DNA from 2 places in the Polaromonas sp. DSP2-3-2b2 genome. Region 2 is predicted to be linked to the other one. Evidence: riboswitches for the same ligand, from Rfam matches in the RefSeq annotation. Region 2 holds a riboswitch; the other holds the start of a gene.
What was found. Region 2 has a riboswitch for S-adenosylhomocysteine ahead of ahcY (adenosylhomocysteinase). Riboswitches for the same ligand answer to the same signal wherever they lie in the genome.
Positions count from the first base shown of each region.

Region 1: linked by a shared signal. The riboswitch ahead of metH (methionine synthase) and the one ahead of ahcY (adenosylhomocysteinase) in region 2 are both predicted to bind S-adenosylhomocysteine.

Region 1 is NZ_JAFCTH010000012.1:95,888-103,820, reverse strand. Features, by position in the region: gene ACP7AD_RS12000 (acyltransferase family protein) at 373-1,395, shown strand; gene ACP7AD_RS11995 (RecQ family ATP-dependent DNA helicase) at 1,353-3,338, opposite strand; gene ACP7AD_RS11990 (homocysteine S-methyltransferase family protein) at 3,557-4,603, shown strand; gene ACP7AD_RS11985 (cyclic nucleotide-binding domain-containing protein) at 4,646-5,230, opposite strand; S-adenosyl-L-homocysteine riboswitch at 5,296-5,387, shown strand; gene metH (methionine synthase) at 5,438-7,933, shown strand, end outside.
Region 2 is NZ_JAFCTH010000014.1:74,314-82,246, reverse strand. Features, by position in the region: gene metF (methylenetetrahydrofolate reductase [NAD(P)H]) at 10-840, opposite strand; gene ACP7AD_RS12860 (TlyA family RNA methyltransferase) at 851-1,903, opposite strand; gene ahcY (adenosylhomocysteinase) at 2,067-3,503, opposite strand; S-adenosyl-L-homocysteine riboswitch at 3,604-3,678, opposite strand; partial or broken gene ACP7AD_RS12850 (HAD-IIB family hydrolase) at 3,752-4,573, shown strand; gene ACP7AD_RS12845 (Bug family tripartite tricarboxylate transporter substrate binding protein) at 4,578-5,555, opposite strand; gene ACP7AD_RS12840 (hypothetical protein) at 5,854-6,261, shown strand; gene ACP7AD_RS12835 (CapA family protein) at 6,258-7,265, shown strand; gene uvrA (excinuclease ABC subunit UvrA) at 7,449-7,933, opposite strand, start outside.

The DNA.
Region 1 (7,933 bases), on a different contig from region 2:
ACGCCCCATGCAATGCCTATGTTGAACTTCCGCAAGGGCAGGCGTTTTCGTAACGTGAGTGAGTAGGGGTAACTACTTGGTGGTGCTTACTCCGCGTGCTAACAGGTGTCTGCTTTTTTGGGCATGAAAAAATTTCCCCGAAGATGTCGACATTAAAGGTCACGATAGTTTGGTTTAGTGGATTCTCATGGTTGTCGATAAAAGCAGAGCCGTCATCTTTTTGAATTAAGTCTTACACAGATACAAACGTTTTTTAGTTAATTCCGGGGCAAACACTGTTTTACTCAGCCGCTAGAATTCGATTCTCCGAGTGAATCGTCGTTTTCAGGATCCAAAAAGATCCAAGATTGAAGAGCCAGGAACGCTGAATAGATGTCCCGAAATATTCCCATTGACACCCTTCGAGGCATTGCCTGCATTTTGCTGGTGGCGTTTCACGTCGTCGGCGGACAAGACACCGGGCTCCGGCTGGACACCTCCCATTTCCTGAGCGAGGTCAACAATGTGCTGATATATCTCAGGATGCCGCTGTTTTCCTTCCTGTCCGGTTTTGTCTACGGATGGCGTCCTTACCGTGGCGAGCCCGGCAAGTTCGTGAAGGCAAAGGTCCGCCGCTTGCTGATTCCAATGCTGCTGGTGGGCACGTTCCATGCGGTGCTGCAATCACTGACGCCTGGCGTCAACGGCGCCCATTACGACTGGAGCATGCTGCACATCCTGCCCGTGGCGCATTTCTGGTTTCTCGAATCACTGTTCATCGTCTTCATGGTCACCGCCGTGCTGGAGCGTCTCGGTCTTTTGTCCACCCCGGGCCGGCTGCTGGCGTTCTGGCTGGCGGCGGTCATTCTCTTCATGTCCACATCGCCGACCGAAATACTGGGCATCAATGGTGCGGTCTACCTGTTTCCCTTCTTCCTGCTGGGCCTGGCCTGCAACCGTTTTGGCGAGCAGCTGCAGCAGATCCCTGTCGGCTGGATGGCTGCCGGGCTGCTGGGTTTCGTGCTTTACCTTGTCTTAGCGGACCAGGGTTTTCCTGTGTGGAACAGCCTGACGGCGGTGCTCCTGGGCGCGGGCAGTTGCATTGTCTTGTTGCGCAGCCGCATCCAGGTTCGCTGGCTGGCCTGGATTGGCTATTTTTCCTTTGCCATCTATTTGTTCCACAGCATGTTCAGCGCCGCATCGCGCATTGCGCTGGTGCGCCTGGGCGTGGAATCGGTCTCCGCGTTGTTCGTGAGCGGCTTGCTGGTGGGCATCCTGGGGCCGATCCTGGCCTACGTTATCTTGCGCAGGCTGCCACTGGGCCATTGGCCGCTTGGCGAACCCTTCAAGGCCAAGCCCCAGGCCCTGCCGGTTCAACCCGTCTCGGCGCAGACCCGCAGCACCTCGGCCCCATAGGCTGCCAGCTTCTTCACGCCCATGCCGCTGATACCGCTTAGCGCGTGCAGGTCTTGCGGCGCCTGTTCGGCAATCGCGCGCAGCGTGGCGTCGTGAAAGATCACGAACGGCGGCAGGTTGTGCTCGCGCGCCACGTCGGTGCGCCAGGCTTTCAGGCGGCCAAGGCGTTCGATCGCGCCGGCGTTCAGGCTGGCTTCGGCCATGCCCTTGACCGATGTCTTGACCGGTGCCTTGCTGCCGCGCCGGCTGCGCTCGGGTTTGCTGCTGGCCGCCTGCTGGCGCAGCAGCACGCTGACTTCGCCCTTGAGCACCGCTTTGGCATCAAGCATCAGCTGCAGCGTGTTGAAGGCCTCGGTGTTGACGCGCACCAGGTTGGTTGCGATCAGCTGGCGCAGCACGCCGCGCCACTGCGCCTCCGCTAGGTCGGCGCCGATGCCGAAGGTGCTGAGCTGGTCGTGGCCGTACTGCACGACTTTGTCGGTCGGCTTGCCGCGCAAAATGTCCATGATGTGCCCGGCGCCAAAGCTGATGCCGCTGGCCTGCTGCACGCGGTAGATGCAGCTGAGCATCTTGCGCGCCGCCTCGGTCGCGTCCCACACGGCCGGCGGCGTCAGGCAGTTGTCGCAGTTGCCGCAAAAGTATGAGGCCCCCACGCTCCCCGCTTCGCGTGGTTCGCTGCCCCCCGAGGGGGTTGGCCTTGCTAGGGGCGGCCCGTCGCTGCGGCCGTCGTTCAGCTCCTCACCAAAATAGCTCAACAAGCTCGCGCGCCGGCAGCGCGTGCCCTCGGCCAGCGTGAGCAGCGCGTCCAGCTTGCCGCGCATCACCGCCTTGAATTCCTCGCTGGCGACTTCGCTGGTGTCGATCATGCGGCGCTGGTTCACCACGTCCTGCAGGCCGTAGACCATCCAGGCGTCGGCCGGTAGCCCGTCACGGCCGCCTCGTCCTGTCTCCTGGTAGTAGCCTTCGATGTTCTTGGGCATGTCCAGGTGCGCGACGAAGCGCACATCGGGCTTGTCGATGCCCATGCCGAAGGCAATCGTCGCCACCATCACCATGCCGTCTTCGCGCAAAAAACGGTCCTGGCGCTGCTGGCGCAGCTTGGCGTCAAGCCCGGCGTGGTAGGCCATGGCCTTGATGCCGGCGCTCTCCAGCATGCCGGCGATTTCTTCGACGCGCTTCCTGGACTGGCAATAGACGATGCCCGCTTCGCCGTGGTGCTCGGTCTCGATGAAGCGCAGCAGCTGGCGCGTCGGATCGGTTTTCTCGACGATGGTGTAGCGGATGTTGGGCCGGTCAAAGCTGCTGACAAACGCGCGCGCGTCTTCCAGCTTGAGCCGCTCGATCATGTCCTGGCGCGTCAGGTGGTCGGCTGTCGCCGTCAGCGCCATGCGCGGCACGTCGGGGAAGGTCTCGTGCAGCAGGCTCAAGCTGCGGTATTCGGGCCGGAAATCGTGGCCCCACTGGCTGACGCAATGCGCCTCGTCAATCGCGAACAGGCTGAGCAGCCCGCGCTCGTGCAGGGAGGCCAGCAGGCCCTTCATGCGCGGCGTGTTGATGCGCTCGGGCGCGGCATACAGCAGCGTCAGCTTGTTGGCCAGCAACTGCTTTTCCAGCGCGCTGCTTTCCTCGTAAGTCTGGGTGGAATTAAGAAAGGCCGCCGACACGCCGGCTTCCGTCAGCGCGCCGACCTGGTCGTGCATCAGCGCGATCAGCGGCGAGATCACGATGGTCACGCCGTGGCCGGCGTTTTGCCGCACGATGGCCGGAATCTGGTAGCACAGCGACTTGCCGCCGCCTGTCGGCATCAGCACCAGCGCATCGCCGCCAGCCACCACATGCTCGACGATGGCCTGCTGCGGGCCGCGAAAGTCGCTGTAGCCAAAAACCTGGCCAAGCACATCCAGCGGCGTGGGCTGGTCTGATGAAAGAGGCAATGAGGACAAGGGCGGGCCAGACTGGTGAGCGTTGAAAAGAAGCTTATACGCTATGAAAATAATAGCTGATTACGATTGTGGAATAAGCGCTGGAGCCATATTTTGCTTAAAATTAACAGCTGGCCCCAGGCGATAACGCCGTCATTCGAACGAATGAGTCGAAGGCAAGCTGCCCGCTATTGTCGGGGAAAGTGGCAGGCCTTGAAGCCCGACCTAAAATGCACGCCATGAAGCCGATCACCTACACCCGCGCCCAGCAACTCCCCGCCTTGTTGGCAGAGCGCATCCTGATTCTCGACGGCGCGATGGGCACCATGATCCAGCGCTTCAAGCTCAATGAAGCGCAGTACCGGGGCGAGCGTTTCAAGGACTTTCACCGGGACGTGAAGGGCAACAACGAACTGCTGAGTCTCACGCGGCCCGACGTGATCCGTGACATCCACGAAGGCTACCTGGCCGCCGGCGCCGACCTGATCGAGACCAACACCTTTGGCGCCACCACCGTGGCGCAGGCCGACTACGACATGGCCGACCTGGCGGTGGAAATGAACTACGAATCGGCGCGGCTTGCCCGGGCCGCCTGCGACAAGTTTTCCACGCTAGACAAACCGCGTTTTGTCGTCGGCGCCCTCGGCCCCACGCCCAAGACCGCCAGCATCAGCCCCGACGTGAACGATGCCGGCGCGCGCAACACCAGTTTCGAGGAATTGCGAAAAGCCTATTACGAGCAGACCGAGGCGCTGGTCAAGGGCGGCAGCGACGTGCTGATGGTCGAGACGATCTTTGACACGCTCAATGCCAAGGCGGCGCTGTTTGCCATCGACGAGTATTTCGAGGATTCCGGCGAGCGGTTGCCCTTGATCATCAGCGGCACCGTGACCGATGCGTCGGGCCGCATCCTCAGCGGCCAGACCGTGACCGCCTTCTGGCACAGCGTGCGCCATGCCGAGCCGCTGGCCGTGGGGCTGAACTGCGCGCTGGGCGCGGCGCTGATGCGGCCCTACATCCAGGAACTGGCCAAGGCCGCGCCCGATACCTTCATCAGCTGCTATCCGAACGCCGGCCTGCCCAATCCGATGAGCGACACCGGCTTTGACGAAACGCCCGACGTCACCTCGCGCCTGCTGCACGAGTTTGCCGCCGAGGGGCTGGTCAACATCGTCGGCGGCTGCTGCGGCACCACGCCCGAGCACATCCAGGCGATCGCCCGGTCGGTGGCGCTGGTGGGCGGGCGCAAACTGCAGCGCGGTGTTTTCTACGCCGAAGCGGCCTGAGTACTGGCTGAGCTGGCGGTCGCCGTTCTGGCGGATGCCTGTTCAGGCGTCGGGCCGCGAAGCGATTTCCTGCTCCATCGCCTGGGTCAGCTGAATGTACATTTTGAGCTTGTCGGTCACCTCGCGCAGGCGCGCGCCGATGCGCAGCGACACGGCCAGAAGCAGTTTGGCGGCAACCGCCGGGTTCTCTTGCATCAGGCGATTCAGGGCCTCGCGCGTCAGGATGGCGCAGCGCAACTGCGTGGCGGCAATGCAGCTGGCATAACGGGGCAGGCCGTCGAACATGCCCAGCTCGCCAATCAGGCTGCCGGGGCCGAGCAGGGTGATGACGATGGGCTCGACGCGGCTGACCACCATGGTTTCCACGGTCACTTCGCCATTGAGCAGCAGCATCAGGAAACCGGTGTCCCGGGCATCGCCTTCGCGGATGAAGACCGTGCCCTTGGCGACGATCTGCGGCTGCATGTAGTCCACCACCAAGCGCGCCTCTTGCATCGTCAGCTGCATCAGGGCCGTGGGCGCCATCAGCATCTCGGCTGCCAGGTCGGCCGCTTCCGAGCCTTTGGTGGCGCCATGTCTTTGGCTGACCGGGGGAAAGTTTTTTTTTCTGAAGAAGGTGCTAAGCATGGATCAACCCGGTGGAATTTGTCGCTGGCAGCCCGCCTGCCGGCATTGGTGCTTAAAATCGAGCTTAACTCAAGGAGCGTTGCAGCGAAACACCGTTTCGTCAGGCTTGGGTGAACAGGGCGCCAAGCGTTCTTTTTAGCAACGACGCTCACCTTTGTTCCAAGGTGAGCCATGTCCGCAATTGAATTTCCCCACCCCGTCCCGCCCATGAAGCTTTCCGGCCTGGAGCCGGTCACCATCGGCACGGATTCGCTCTTTGTCAACATCGGCGAGCGCACCAACGTCACCGGCTCCAAGGCCTTTGCCCGCATGATTTTGAACGGCGACTTTGAAGCGGCGCTGGCCGTCGCCCGCCAGCAGGTCGAAAACGGCGCGCAGATCATCGACATCAACATGGACGAGGCTATGCTCGACAGCCAGGCGGCCATGGTGCGTTTCCTGAACCTGATTGCCGGCGAGCCCGACATTGCGCGCGTGCCGATCATGATCGACAGCTCCAAGTGGAGCGTGATCGAGGCCGGCCTGCGCTGCATCCAGGGCAAAGGCATCGTCAACTCGATTTCGATGAAGGAGGGCGTGGACGTCTTCAAGCACCAGGCCAAGCTGCTCAAGCGCTACGGCGCCGCTGCCGTCGTCATGGCGTTTGACGAAAAGGGCCAGGCCGACACCTACCAGCGCAAGACCGAGATCTGCGAGCGCGCCTACCGCGTGCTGGTCGACGAGATCGGTTTTCCGCCCGAAGACATCATCTTCGACCCGAACATCTTCGCCATTGCCACCGGCATCGACGAGCACAACAACTATGCGGTCGATTTCATCAACGCCACGCGCTGGATCAAGCAGAACCTGCCGGGCGCCAAGGTATCGGGCGGCGTGTCCAACGTGTCGTTCAGCTTTCGCGGCAACGACCCGGTGCGCGAAGCGATTCACACGGTGTTTTTGTACCACGCGATCCAGGCCGGCATGGACATGGGCATCGTCAACGCCGGCATGGTCGGCGTGTACGACGACCTAGAACCGGTGCTGCGCGAGCGCGTCGAGGACGTGGTGCTGAACCGCCCGCCGATGTACAAGTCGGGCGAGGCGCACCTCACGCCCGGCGAGCGCCTGATCGAAGTCGCCGAGACGGCGCAAAGCGGCGCCCGGGACGACAGCAAGAAGTACGAATGGCGCGCGCTGCCGGTGCGCCAGCGCCTGTCGCACGCGCTGGTCCACGGCATGAACGAGTTCATCACCGAGGACACCGAGGAAGTCTGGCAGGCTATCCAGCTAGAGGGCGGCCGGCCGCTGCACGTCATCGAAGGTCCGCTGATGGACGGCATGAACGTGGTGGGTGACCTGTTCGGCCAGGGCAAGATGTTCCTGCCGCAGGTGGTGAAAAGCGCGCGTGTGATGAAGCAGGCCGTGGCGCATCTGCTGCCCTACATCGAGGCCGAAAAGCTGCTGTTAGAGGCCGCTGGCGGCGACGTCAAGACCAAGGGCAAGATCATCATCGCCACCGTCAAGGGCGACGTGCACGACATCGGCAAGAACATCGTCACCGTGGTCCTGCAGTGCAACAACTTCGAGGTCGTCAACATGGGCGTGATGGTGCCCTGCCACGAGATCCTGGCGCTGGCGAAAGCCGAGGGCGCGCACATCGTCGGCCTGTCGGGCCTGATCACGCCGAGTCTGGAAGAAATGCAGTACGTCGCTGGCGAGATGCAAAAAGACGCGCATTTTCGCCTCAACAAGATTCCGCTGATGATCGGCGGCGCGACCTGCAGCCGGGTGCACACGGCCGTCAAGATTGCGCCGCACTACGAAGGCCCGGTGGTCTATGTGCCCGACGCCTCACGCAGCGTCAGCGTGGCGCAAAGCCTGCTGTCCGAGCAGGCGGCCAAGTACATCGACGAGTTGAACGCCGACTACGACAAGGTGCGCACCCAGCACGCCAACAAGAAGCAGACGCCGATGTGGCCACTGGCCAAATCGCGCGCCAACGCCACGGCTATCGACTGGAAGAGCTATACACCGCCCGTTCCGAAGTTCATCGGCCGGCGCGTGTTCAAGAACTTCGACCTGGCCGAGCTGGCGCCCTTCATCGACTGGGGACCGTTCTTCCAGACCTGGGATCTGGCCGGGCCGTTCCCGGCCATCCTGACCGACGAGGTGGTCGGCGTCGAGGCGACGCGCGTTTATGAAGACGCGCAAAAGATGCTCAAGCGTTTGACAGAAGGCCGCTGGCTCACGGCCAGCGGCGTGATGGGTTTGTACCCGGCCAACAGCGTCGGCGACGACATCGAGCTTTATACCGACGAAAGCCGCAGCGACGTCGCCATGACCTGGCACGGCTTGCGCCAGCAGACCGAGAAAACCGCCGCCGATGGCGTGATGCGCCCGAGCCGCTGCCTGGCCGACTTTGTTGCGCCTAAGGTGCTGACTCCTGAATTGATAGCTGCTCGCGCAGATGCAGCAAGCGCAAAAAGCCGAAAAGACTCGAAAATTGCCGACTACATCGGGGTTTTCGCCGTCACCGCCGGCCTGGGCGCCGAGAAAAAGGAAAGGCAGTTCGTGGCCGAGCATGACGACTACTCGTCGATCATGTTCAAGTCGCTCGCCGACCGGCTGGCCGAGGCCTTCGCCGAAGCCCTGCACCAGCGCGTGCGCCGCGACTTGTGGGGCTACGCGCCAGCCGAAGCGCTGGACAAAAACGCGATGCTC
Region 2 (7,933 bases):
GCCCCGCCATCAGGCCGGATTCAACCGGCGAATGATCTCGGACGTCGCTGCCGCCTGGTTCATCGTGTAAAAGTGGATGCCCGGCGCGCCGGCCATGCTCAACTGGTCGCACAGGTCGGTGATCACGTCCAGGCCAAAGCTCCTGATCGATGCCGTGTCGTCGCCAAAGCCCTGCAGGCGCAAGCGAATCCAGCGCGGAATCTCGGCGCCGCAAGCATCGGAAAAACGCATCAGCTGGGCCCCACTGGTGATCGGCATGATGCCCGGCACCACCGGAACGTCGGCGCCCAGGTGATAGACGTCATCGACAAAACGAAAATAAGCGTCGGAGTTGAAAAAATACTGGGTGATGGCCGAATTGGCACCAGCCTGAACCTTGGCCGCAAAGGCCTGCAGGTCGGCTTCGGCCGATTTGGCCTGCGGATGAATTTCCGGGTAGGCGGCCACCTCGATGTGAAAGGCGTCGCCGGTCTCATGCCGGATGAAGGCCACCAGATCGCTGGCGTAATGAAACTCGCCGCCCGCGCCGTAGCCGCTGGGCAGGTCGCCGCGCAGGGCCACCAGCCGCTGGACACCCATGGCGCGCAAGGCGGCCAGCTGTTCGCGCACCGTCGCCTTGGTGGCGCCAACGCACGAGAAATGGCTGGCGGCGGCCATGCCTTCGTCAAGAATGGCCTTGACGGTGCTGAAGGTGCCCTCCTGCGTCGAGCCGCCGGCGCCAAAGGTGACCGAGCAGAACTCGGGCTGGTGCGCGTACAGCGCCTGGCGCGTGGCGCGCAGCTTGTCGGCGCCTTCAAGCGTCTTGGGCGGGAAAAATTCAAAACTGACCGGAATGCTCATCACAGGCCTTTTAATCGCTGGTGGAGTTGTCGTCGGATTTTTTGCCGCGCCGCTTGGCCGGACCGTGCTGGCCGGCATGCGCGGCCTCGGCGGCCTCGGAGTCTTCGTGCGGCTCGCGGGAAGCGCGCATTTCGCTGCGCGGAATCCGCTTGGCGGCCTGGCGTTTCGGCGCAGCGGCCAGTGGCTGGTCTTCGCCCTGCACTTCATGGCCTTTCTGGGCATGAATGAAGAATTCGCGGTTGCCGTCACCGCCGGCAATCGGCGAGGCCAGCCAGGCCTTGACCTCCAGCCCCAGGCCGGCGCAGGTGTCGCGCAGCCGCTTTTCGACGAATTCAAAATGCGCCGCGTCGCGCACGATGCCGCCCTTGCCGATCTGGCCGGGCTGCAGTTCGAACTGCGGCTTGACCAGCATCAACAGCTGGCCGTCGGCCTTCAGCAGCCGCACCACGGCGGGCAGCACCAGCGTCAGCGAGATGAAGGACAGGTCGCCGGTCAGGAAGTCAAACACCGGGTTGAAGCCGTCGCCGTTTTCGTCTTCACCGTCGTCGCCTTCATCCTCGTCGTCAAAATCCTCGAAATCGTCTTCGCTGCCGCTGCTGATGTGCAGCGCGCGCCGATAATGCGACGCCAGTTCCCCGGCCGTCAGCGAACGCGCGTTCACGCCCTCGATGCAGACCACGCGTTCGTCGCTGCGCAGGCTGTCGTGCAGCTGGCCATGGCCGACATCGACGCCCACGACCTGCGCGGCGCCGTGCTGCAGCAGGCAGTCGGTAAAGCCGCCGGTGGACTGGCCGATGTCCAGGCAGCGCAGGCCGGCCACGTCCAGGCCGGTGGCGTCAAGCGCGCCTTCTAGCTTGAGGCCGCCGCGCGAAATGTATTTCGCTTCGGTGGTGTCGAGCAGCTGCAGCTCGGCATTGGCGGGAATCTCGTCGCCGTTCTTGGCGATTTTTTTCCACGCCACCGCCTCGTCCACGCGCCAGTGCACGCCCGAGGCGATCAGGCGCTGGGCCTGGGAACGGGTGGTGGCATGGCCATGTTCGACAAGAAATAGATCAGCGCGCATAAGTCAATGGAGTTCTGTTGGTTTTCACTCCCTCCCCCACTGGGGGAAGGGTTGGGATGGGGGCCGGGTTCAGGCACACGGTTGATTTGCGGCACAAAAGCCAGCGAAGCGGGGAGGCCCCCATCCCTGCCTTCCCCTAAAAGGGGAAGGAGCAAGGCAAAACTCAATACCGATAGGTATCGGCCTTGTAAGGACCGGCTTTGGACACGCCAATATACGCGGCCTGCTCGTCGCTCAACTCGCTCAGCATCGCGCCGACCTTTTTCAGGTGCAGGCGCGCGACTTTTTCGTCGAGGTGCTTGGGCAGCACATAGACCTTGCCGGCGTCGTATTCGGCCTGCTTGGTGAACAGCTCGATCTGGGCAATCGTCTGGTTGGCAAAGCTTGACGACATGACAAAGCTGGGGTGGCCGGTGCCGCAGCCCAGGTTCACCAGCCGGCCCTTGGCCAGCAAGATGATGCGCTTGCCGTCGGGGAAGATCACATGGTCCACCTGCGGCTTGATTTCTTCCCAGGTGCAATTTTCCAGCGACGCGACATCAATCTCGTTGTCGAAGTGGCCGATGTTGCAAACGATAGCCTGGTCTTTCATGGCCGCCATGTGCGCGTAGGTAATGACGTTCTTGTTGCCGGTGGCGGACACGAAGATGTCGCACTTGTCGGCGGCGTACTCCATGGTCACGACCTTGTAGCCTTCCATCGCGGCCTGCAGCGCGTTGATCGGGTCGATCTCGGTGACCCAGACCTGGGCCGAGAGGGCGCGCAGCGCTTGGGCCGAGCCCTTGCCGACGTCGCCATAGCCGGCGACCACGCAGACCTTGCCGGCAATCATCACGTCGGTGGCGCGCTTGATGGCGTCGACCAGCGACTCGCGGCAGCCGTAGAGGTTGTCGAACTTGCTCTTGGTCACCGAGTCGTTGACGTTGATGGCGCGAAACGCCAGCGTGCCCTTGACCGACATTTCATTCAGGCGCAGCACGCCGGTGGTGGTTTCTTCCGTCACACCGATGATGTTGGCCAGGCGCCGGCTGTACCAGGTCGGGTCTTGCGCCAGCTTGGCCTTGATGGCGGTGAACAGGCAGGTTTCCTCTTCGCTGCCGGGGTTTTCGAGCAGGCTGGCATCGGTTTCAGCCTGGGTGCCCAGGTGCATCAGGAGCGTCGCGTCGCCGCCGTCGTCCAGGATCATGTTCGGACCTTCCTCGGGCGTGCCTTTGGCGCCGGTGAACTCGAAAATGCGGTGCGTGTAGTCCCAGTAGTCGGCCAGCGTTTCGCCCTTGATGGCGAACACCGGCGTGCCTTCGGCGGCAATCGCGGCGGCGGCATGGTCTTGCGTCGAGAAAATGTTGCACGACGCCCAGCGCACCTGAGCGCCCAGTGCCTGCAGCGTCTCGATCAGCACGCCGGTCTGGATGGTCATGTGCAGCGAGCCGGTGATGCGCGCGCCCTTGAGGGGCTGGGCAGCGGCGAATTCCTGGCGCATCGCCATCAGGCCGGGCATTTCGGTCTCGGCAATCTTCAGCTCCTTGCGGCCCCAGGCGGCCAGCGTCAGGTCGGCAATGATGTGGTCGGTGTTCAGCATGGTCTTCAAAACGGCGTTCATTGGGGAATCTCCAAAATCAGGATCAAGCGGGCAAAATGGCCACGACCGCAGGGACTGTGAAGGGAAGTGTGGAATTCACTCACCCGGCGTCAAAAGCGCCTGCGGGTGAGCGTGGTTGCAAGAAAAAGTCCTGAGCCTAGACCACATGCCGTGGGTTGCAACGCTCCTCAGGAGAGCAGCATTGTACAGAACACACCCAAAGACAGTTCTGGCAAAAACCCCTTTCAGGGGTATGCGAAAATTTTCCGATGCAAGCTTTTGAAGACTGGCCCCTGGCCGCGCGCCGCCGAGTCGGCGGCATCCTGACCGACATCGACGACACCCTGACCACCGAAGGCGCCATCACGCAAGATGCGCTGGCAGCTCTCGCCGCCCTGAAAGCGGCCGGCCTGGACCTTATCGCCATCACCGGCCGGCCGGTGGGCTGGAGCGAGCCGTTTGCGCGGAAATGACCCGTCAATGCCATCGTGGCGGAAAACGGCGCCGTGGCGCTGATCTCAAGCGAAAAAGGCTTTTCACGCATATCCGGCGGGCATATGCAGCTATCAAAACAATACTAGCTCGACGCCCAGGCCCGCGCCTGCAACATGGCGCGCATGCAAGCCGTGCTGGCGCGCATCGAGCGCGAACTGCCGGGCGCGCGCCGCGCCACCGACTCGCCCGGGCGTGAAACCGACATCGCCATCGACCACAGCGAGTTCGCGCACCTCAGCCCCGCACAAATTGCGGACGTGGTGCGCATCCTGCGCAGCGAAGGCATGAACGCCACCGTCAGCTCGATCCACATCAACGGCTGGTTCGGCAGCCACAACAAGCTGCAGGGCGCGCGCTGGATCGTTCGCGAACTTTTCGGCCGCAACCTCGACGCCGAAATGGACCGCTGGCTTTTCGTCGGCGACTCGACCAACGACCAGCTGATGTTCGAGGCCTTCGGCAACAGCATCGGCGTGGCCAATGTGCGGCGCTTTGAAGCGCAGCTGAGCCACCTGCCGCGCTACATCACCCGGGGCGAGCGCGGCGCGGGCTTTGCCGAAGTGGCGGCCGCCGTGCTGGCAGCGCGCGCCGGCTGACGCGTCAGGACGGCTTGCCCAGCCCGAGCTTTTCGACCAGCGCTTTTTCCTTGAGAAAAGTTTCCTGGGCGAACTTGCTGTAGTCGGCCGTGCCCATGTAGTTGGGCAGCATGTCGTAGCGGCTAAGGGCGCTCACGTAGCTCGGTTCTTCCATGGCTTTCTTGAACGCGTCGTGCAGCCGCTTGACCACTTCAAGCGGCGTACCCTTGGGCGCGCCGATGCCGAAGGGCGAGTTCTGCACGATGTCGTAGCCCAGTTCCTTGAGCGTCGGCGCGTCGGGAAACTTGTCCAGACGCTTGTCGCCCCAGGTGTTGAGCACGCGCAGCTTGCCGGCCGCCACCTGCGGCGCAAAGCCGGTGCTGTCGGACGCCGCCATGAGCTGGCCGCTGACCACCGCCAGCATCAGGTCGGCGCTGCCCTTGTAGGGAATGTGCTGCAGTTCGATGCCGGCCTTTTGCGCGATCAGTTCGGTGGTCAGGTGCGGGCTGGTCAGCGTGCCGGTCGAGCCGTAGGTCAGGCGGCCGGGATTGGCCTTGGCATAGGCAACAAAGTCGGCCCAGGTCTTGAACGGCGAGTCAGCCGGCACGACGATGCCGAAGGCGTAGCCGGTCACGTTGAGCACGTAGCTGATGTCCTTGACCGGGTCCCAGTTGATCTTGGTGGTGTACGGCAGGCGGAACACGCCCAGCGGAATCTGCGCCAGCGTGTAGCCGTCAGGCTGCGAGGTCTGCAACTGCTGCGCCGGCAGCGTGCCGCCCGCGCCGGGCTTGTTGTCGATGATGATCGGCTGGCCGAGGATTTTCGACGCGTTGTCGGCTAGAGCGCGCATGGTGATGTCGGTCGGCCCGCCCGCCGGAAAAGCCACGATGAGCTTGATCGGGCGGGCCGGAAAGCCCTGGGCCTGGGCGAAGGCGGCGCCCAGCGAACCCAGCGCGGGAACGGCCAGAGCGGCGGCGGACTGGAGCAGTTGGCGGCGTTGCATAAAAGCGTCTCCTGAAAGGTCTGGCGGTTGGCAAAACGCCATGATGTGCCGCCCCGCCCCCCGGCCACATCAGGGCAACACCTGAAGGGCTGTCGCCATGGCGTCAGCCGGTTTTCCAAGCCTTTCAGCGGTCTTGCGCAATCTCTCAGGGCGCCTTCAGCCATGTATTTCATGGCGTAAATGCCGTTTACGCACGCTGCCATTGCACAAGCAGCTATTATAAAAATAGCATAAAAACACTGGCTGACAAACTTGCGGACTGATTGCCAGCGCAGTGGCAGCGCGCAAAATACCCGCCATGGATTACCCACGCCTCACTGCTTTTGCCCTGGCCGGACTGGCCACGCTCTTGCACCCTGCGCTTGCCGCACCGCTGCTGCGCTGCAGCGTGACCTATGCGGGCGCCACCCAGGTGGTAGAGGCCGTGCCGGTGAGCGATCCTTATCCGGTGCCCTCCGTGGACATAGCCGGGCGTTTTCGCTTCAAGGCGGTGATGGTCGGCAGCGATGCGCGGATTGACCGCGTCGTGCTGTACGCCTACCTCGATGCCGGCGCCCAGCCGGTGCTGGTGCAGCAGGCCAAGTTCCTGCCGCCCTTTGCGGCCTCGGCCGCGCCCTACCCGCTCACCGGCGAGCAGCGCCTGTACGCCGGCCCGGCGGAGCGCGAGCTGATCTACAGCTGCACGCTCGAAGGCGTCCAGCCATGAAGGCCGGTTTTTTCCGCTTTTGGATGTGCGCGTGGTGCCTGGCCTGGTGTCCGCTGGCGTTTACCGCCCAAGAGCCGGGTAAGGCGGGCGAGGCGGGAGAGGTCAGCCTGGTGTTTGCCGGCGACATCGTGCTCGACGACACGGCCGGCGCCATGATAGCGCGCGGAGAAGACCCGTTCTCTGGCCTGGCGGGCGTCTTCGCCAGCGCCGATATCCGCCTGGGCAACCTCGAATGCGTGATTGCCACCACCGGCTCGGCGGGCGACAAGAACTACACCTTTCGCGCGCATCCGCGCAGCCTGCCAGTGCTCAAGCGGCATTTTGACGCGGTCGCGCTGGCCAACAACCATTCCGGCGATTACGGCCGCGAGGCGTTTGCGCAAATGCTCGGACTGCTCAAGCAAGCCGGCCTGGCGCAGTTCGGCGGCGGGCATGACCTGGCCGAGGCCCACACCCCGCTCATCATCGAGCGCAAGGGCCTGCGCATTGCGCTGCTCGGCTACAGCGAGTTCATGCCGCGCAGCTTCGAGGCCGACTACAACGCGCCCGGCATTGCCTGGAGCGAGGACGAGCAGGTCGTGGACGACATCCGCAAGGCGCGCGCCGTGTACCAAGCCGACCTGGTGATTCCGGTGATGCACTGGGGCTGGGAAAACGAGCCGGTCTCGAACGCCCGGCAGCGCCAGCTGGCCCGGCTGATGATTGACGCCGGCGCCGATGCGGTGATTGGCGGGCACCCGCACGTCACCCAGGACATTGCCCATTACCAGGGCAAGCCCATCATTTACAGCGTCGGCAATTTCGTGATGAAGGAAACCGACAACCCCAGCCAGCGGCGCGGCTGGCTGCTGCGGCTGCAGCTGGACGGCCAAGGCGTGAAAAGCTTTGACACCGTCGATGTGCAACTCGACCTGGAGGGCATTCCGCAGCGCAATCGCGAGGCGGCCAGCCCGTGCTGGCGCCGGGGGGACGCCGACGTGGGCTGGTGCCGCCCGGCGGACTGAGCAGGACTGCCCGGCCAACGCCGCCAATGGGCGAAGATTTCAAGCCAAACCGACCTCTTGCGCTTTATCCACCAGCGCATACAGCTATTATTTAATAGCAAATACCGCTGTTGGCGCAGGAAAAAGCCGAAGCCGGGGAGCCCTCACCCCTGCCCTCTCCCAAAGGGAGAGAGAGCCAAAAAATCAGCGCTGGCGCGCCAGGACGGGCGCCAGCGCCTTGCCGGTCGGCGTTCCGAGCGCCACCACCGCTTCGGGCGGGGCGGACGCCACGACCATGCCGCCCGCATTGCCGCCGTCCGGCCCCAGGTCGATCACCCAGTCGGCCTCGGCAATCACGTCGAGGTCGTGCTCGATGACGATCACGCTGTGGCCGCCGTTGACCAGCCGGTGCAGCACATGGATCAGCTTTTCAACGTCGGCCATGTGCAGGCCGACGGTCGGCTCGTCAAGCACATACAGCGTGTGCGGCGCCTTCTGGCCGCGCCGGGTGATGTCGTCGCGCACCTTGCTCAGTTCGGTCACCAGCTTGATGCGCTGCGCCTCGCCGCCCGACAGCGTCGGCGACGGCTGGCCGAGCGTGAGGTAGCCCAGGCCCACGTCTTTCAGCAGTTGCAGCGGATGGCCGATGGCGGGCATCGACGCGAAGAAGTCCACGGCTTCATCGACTT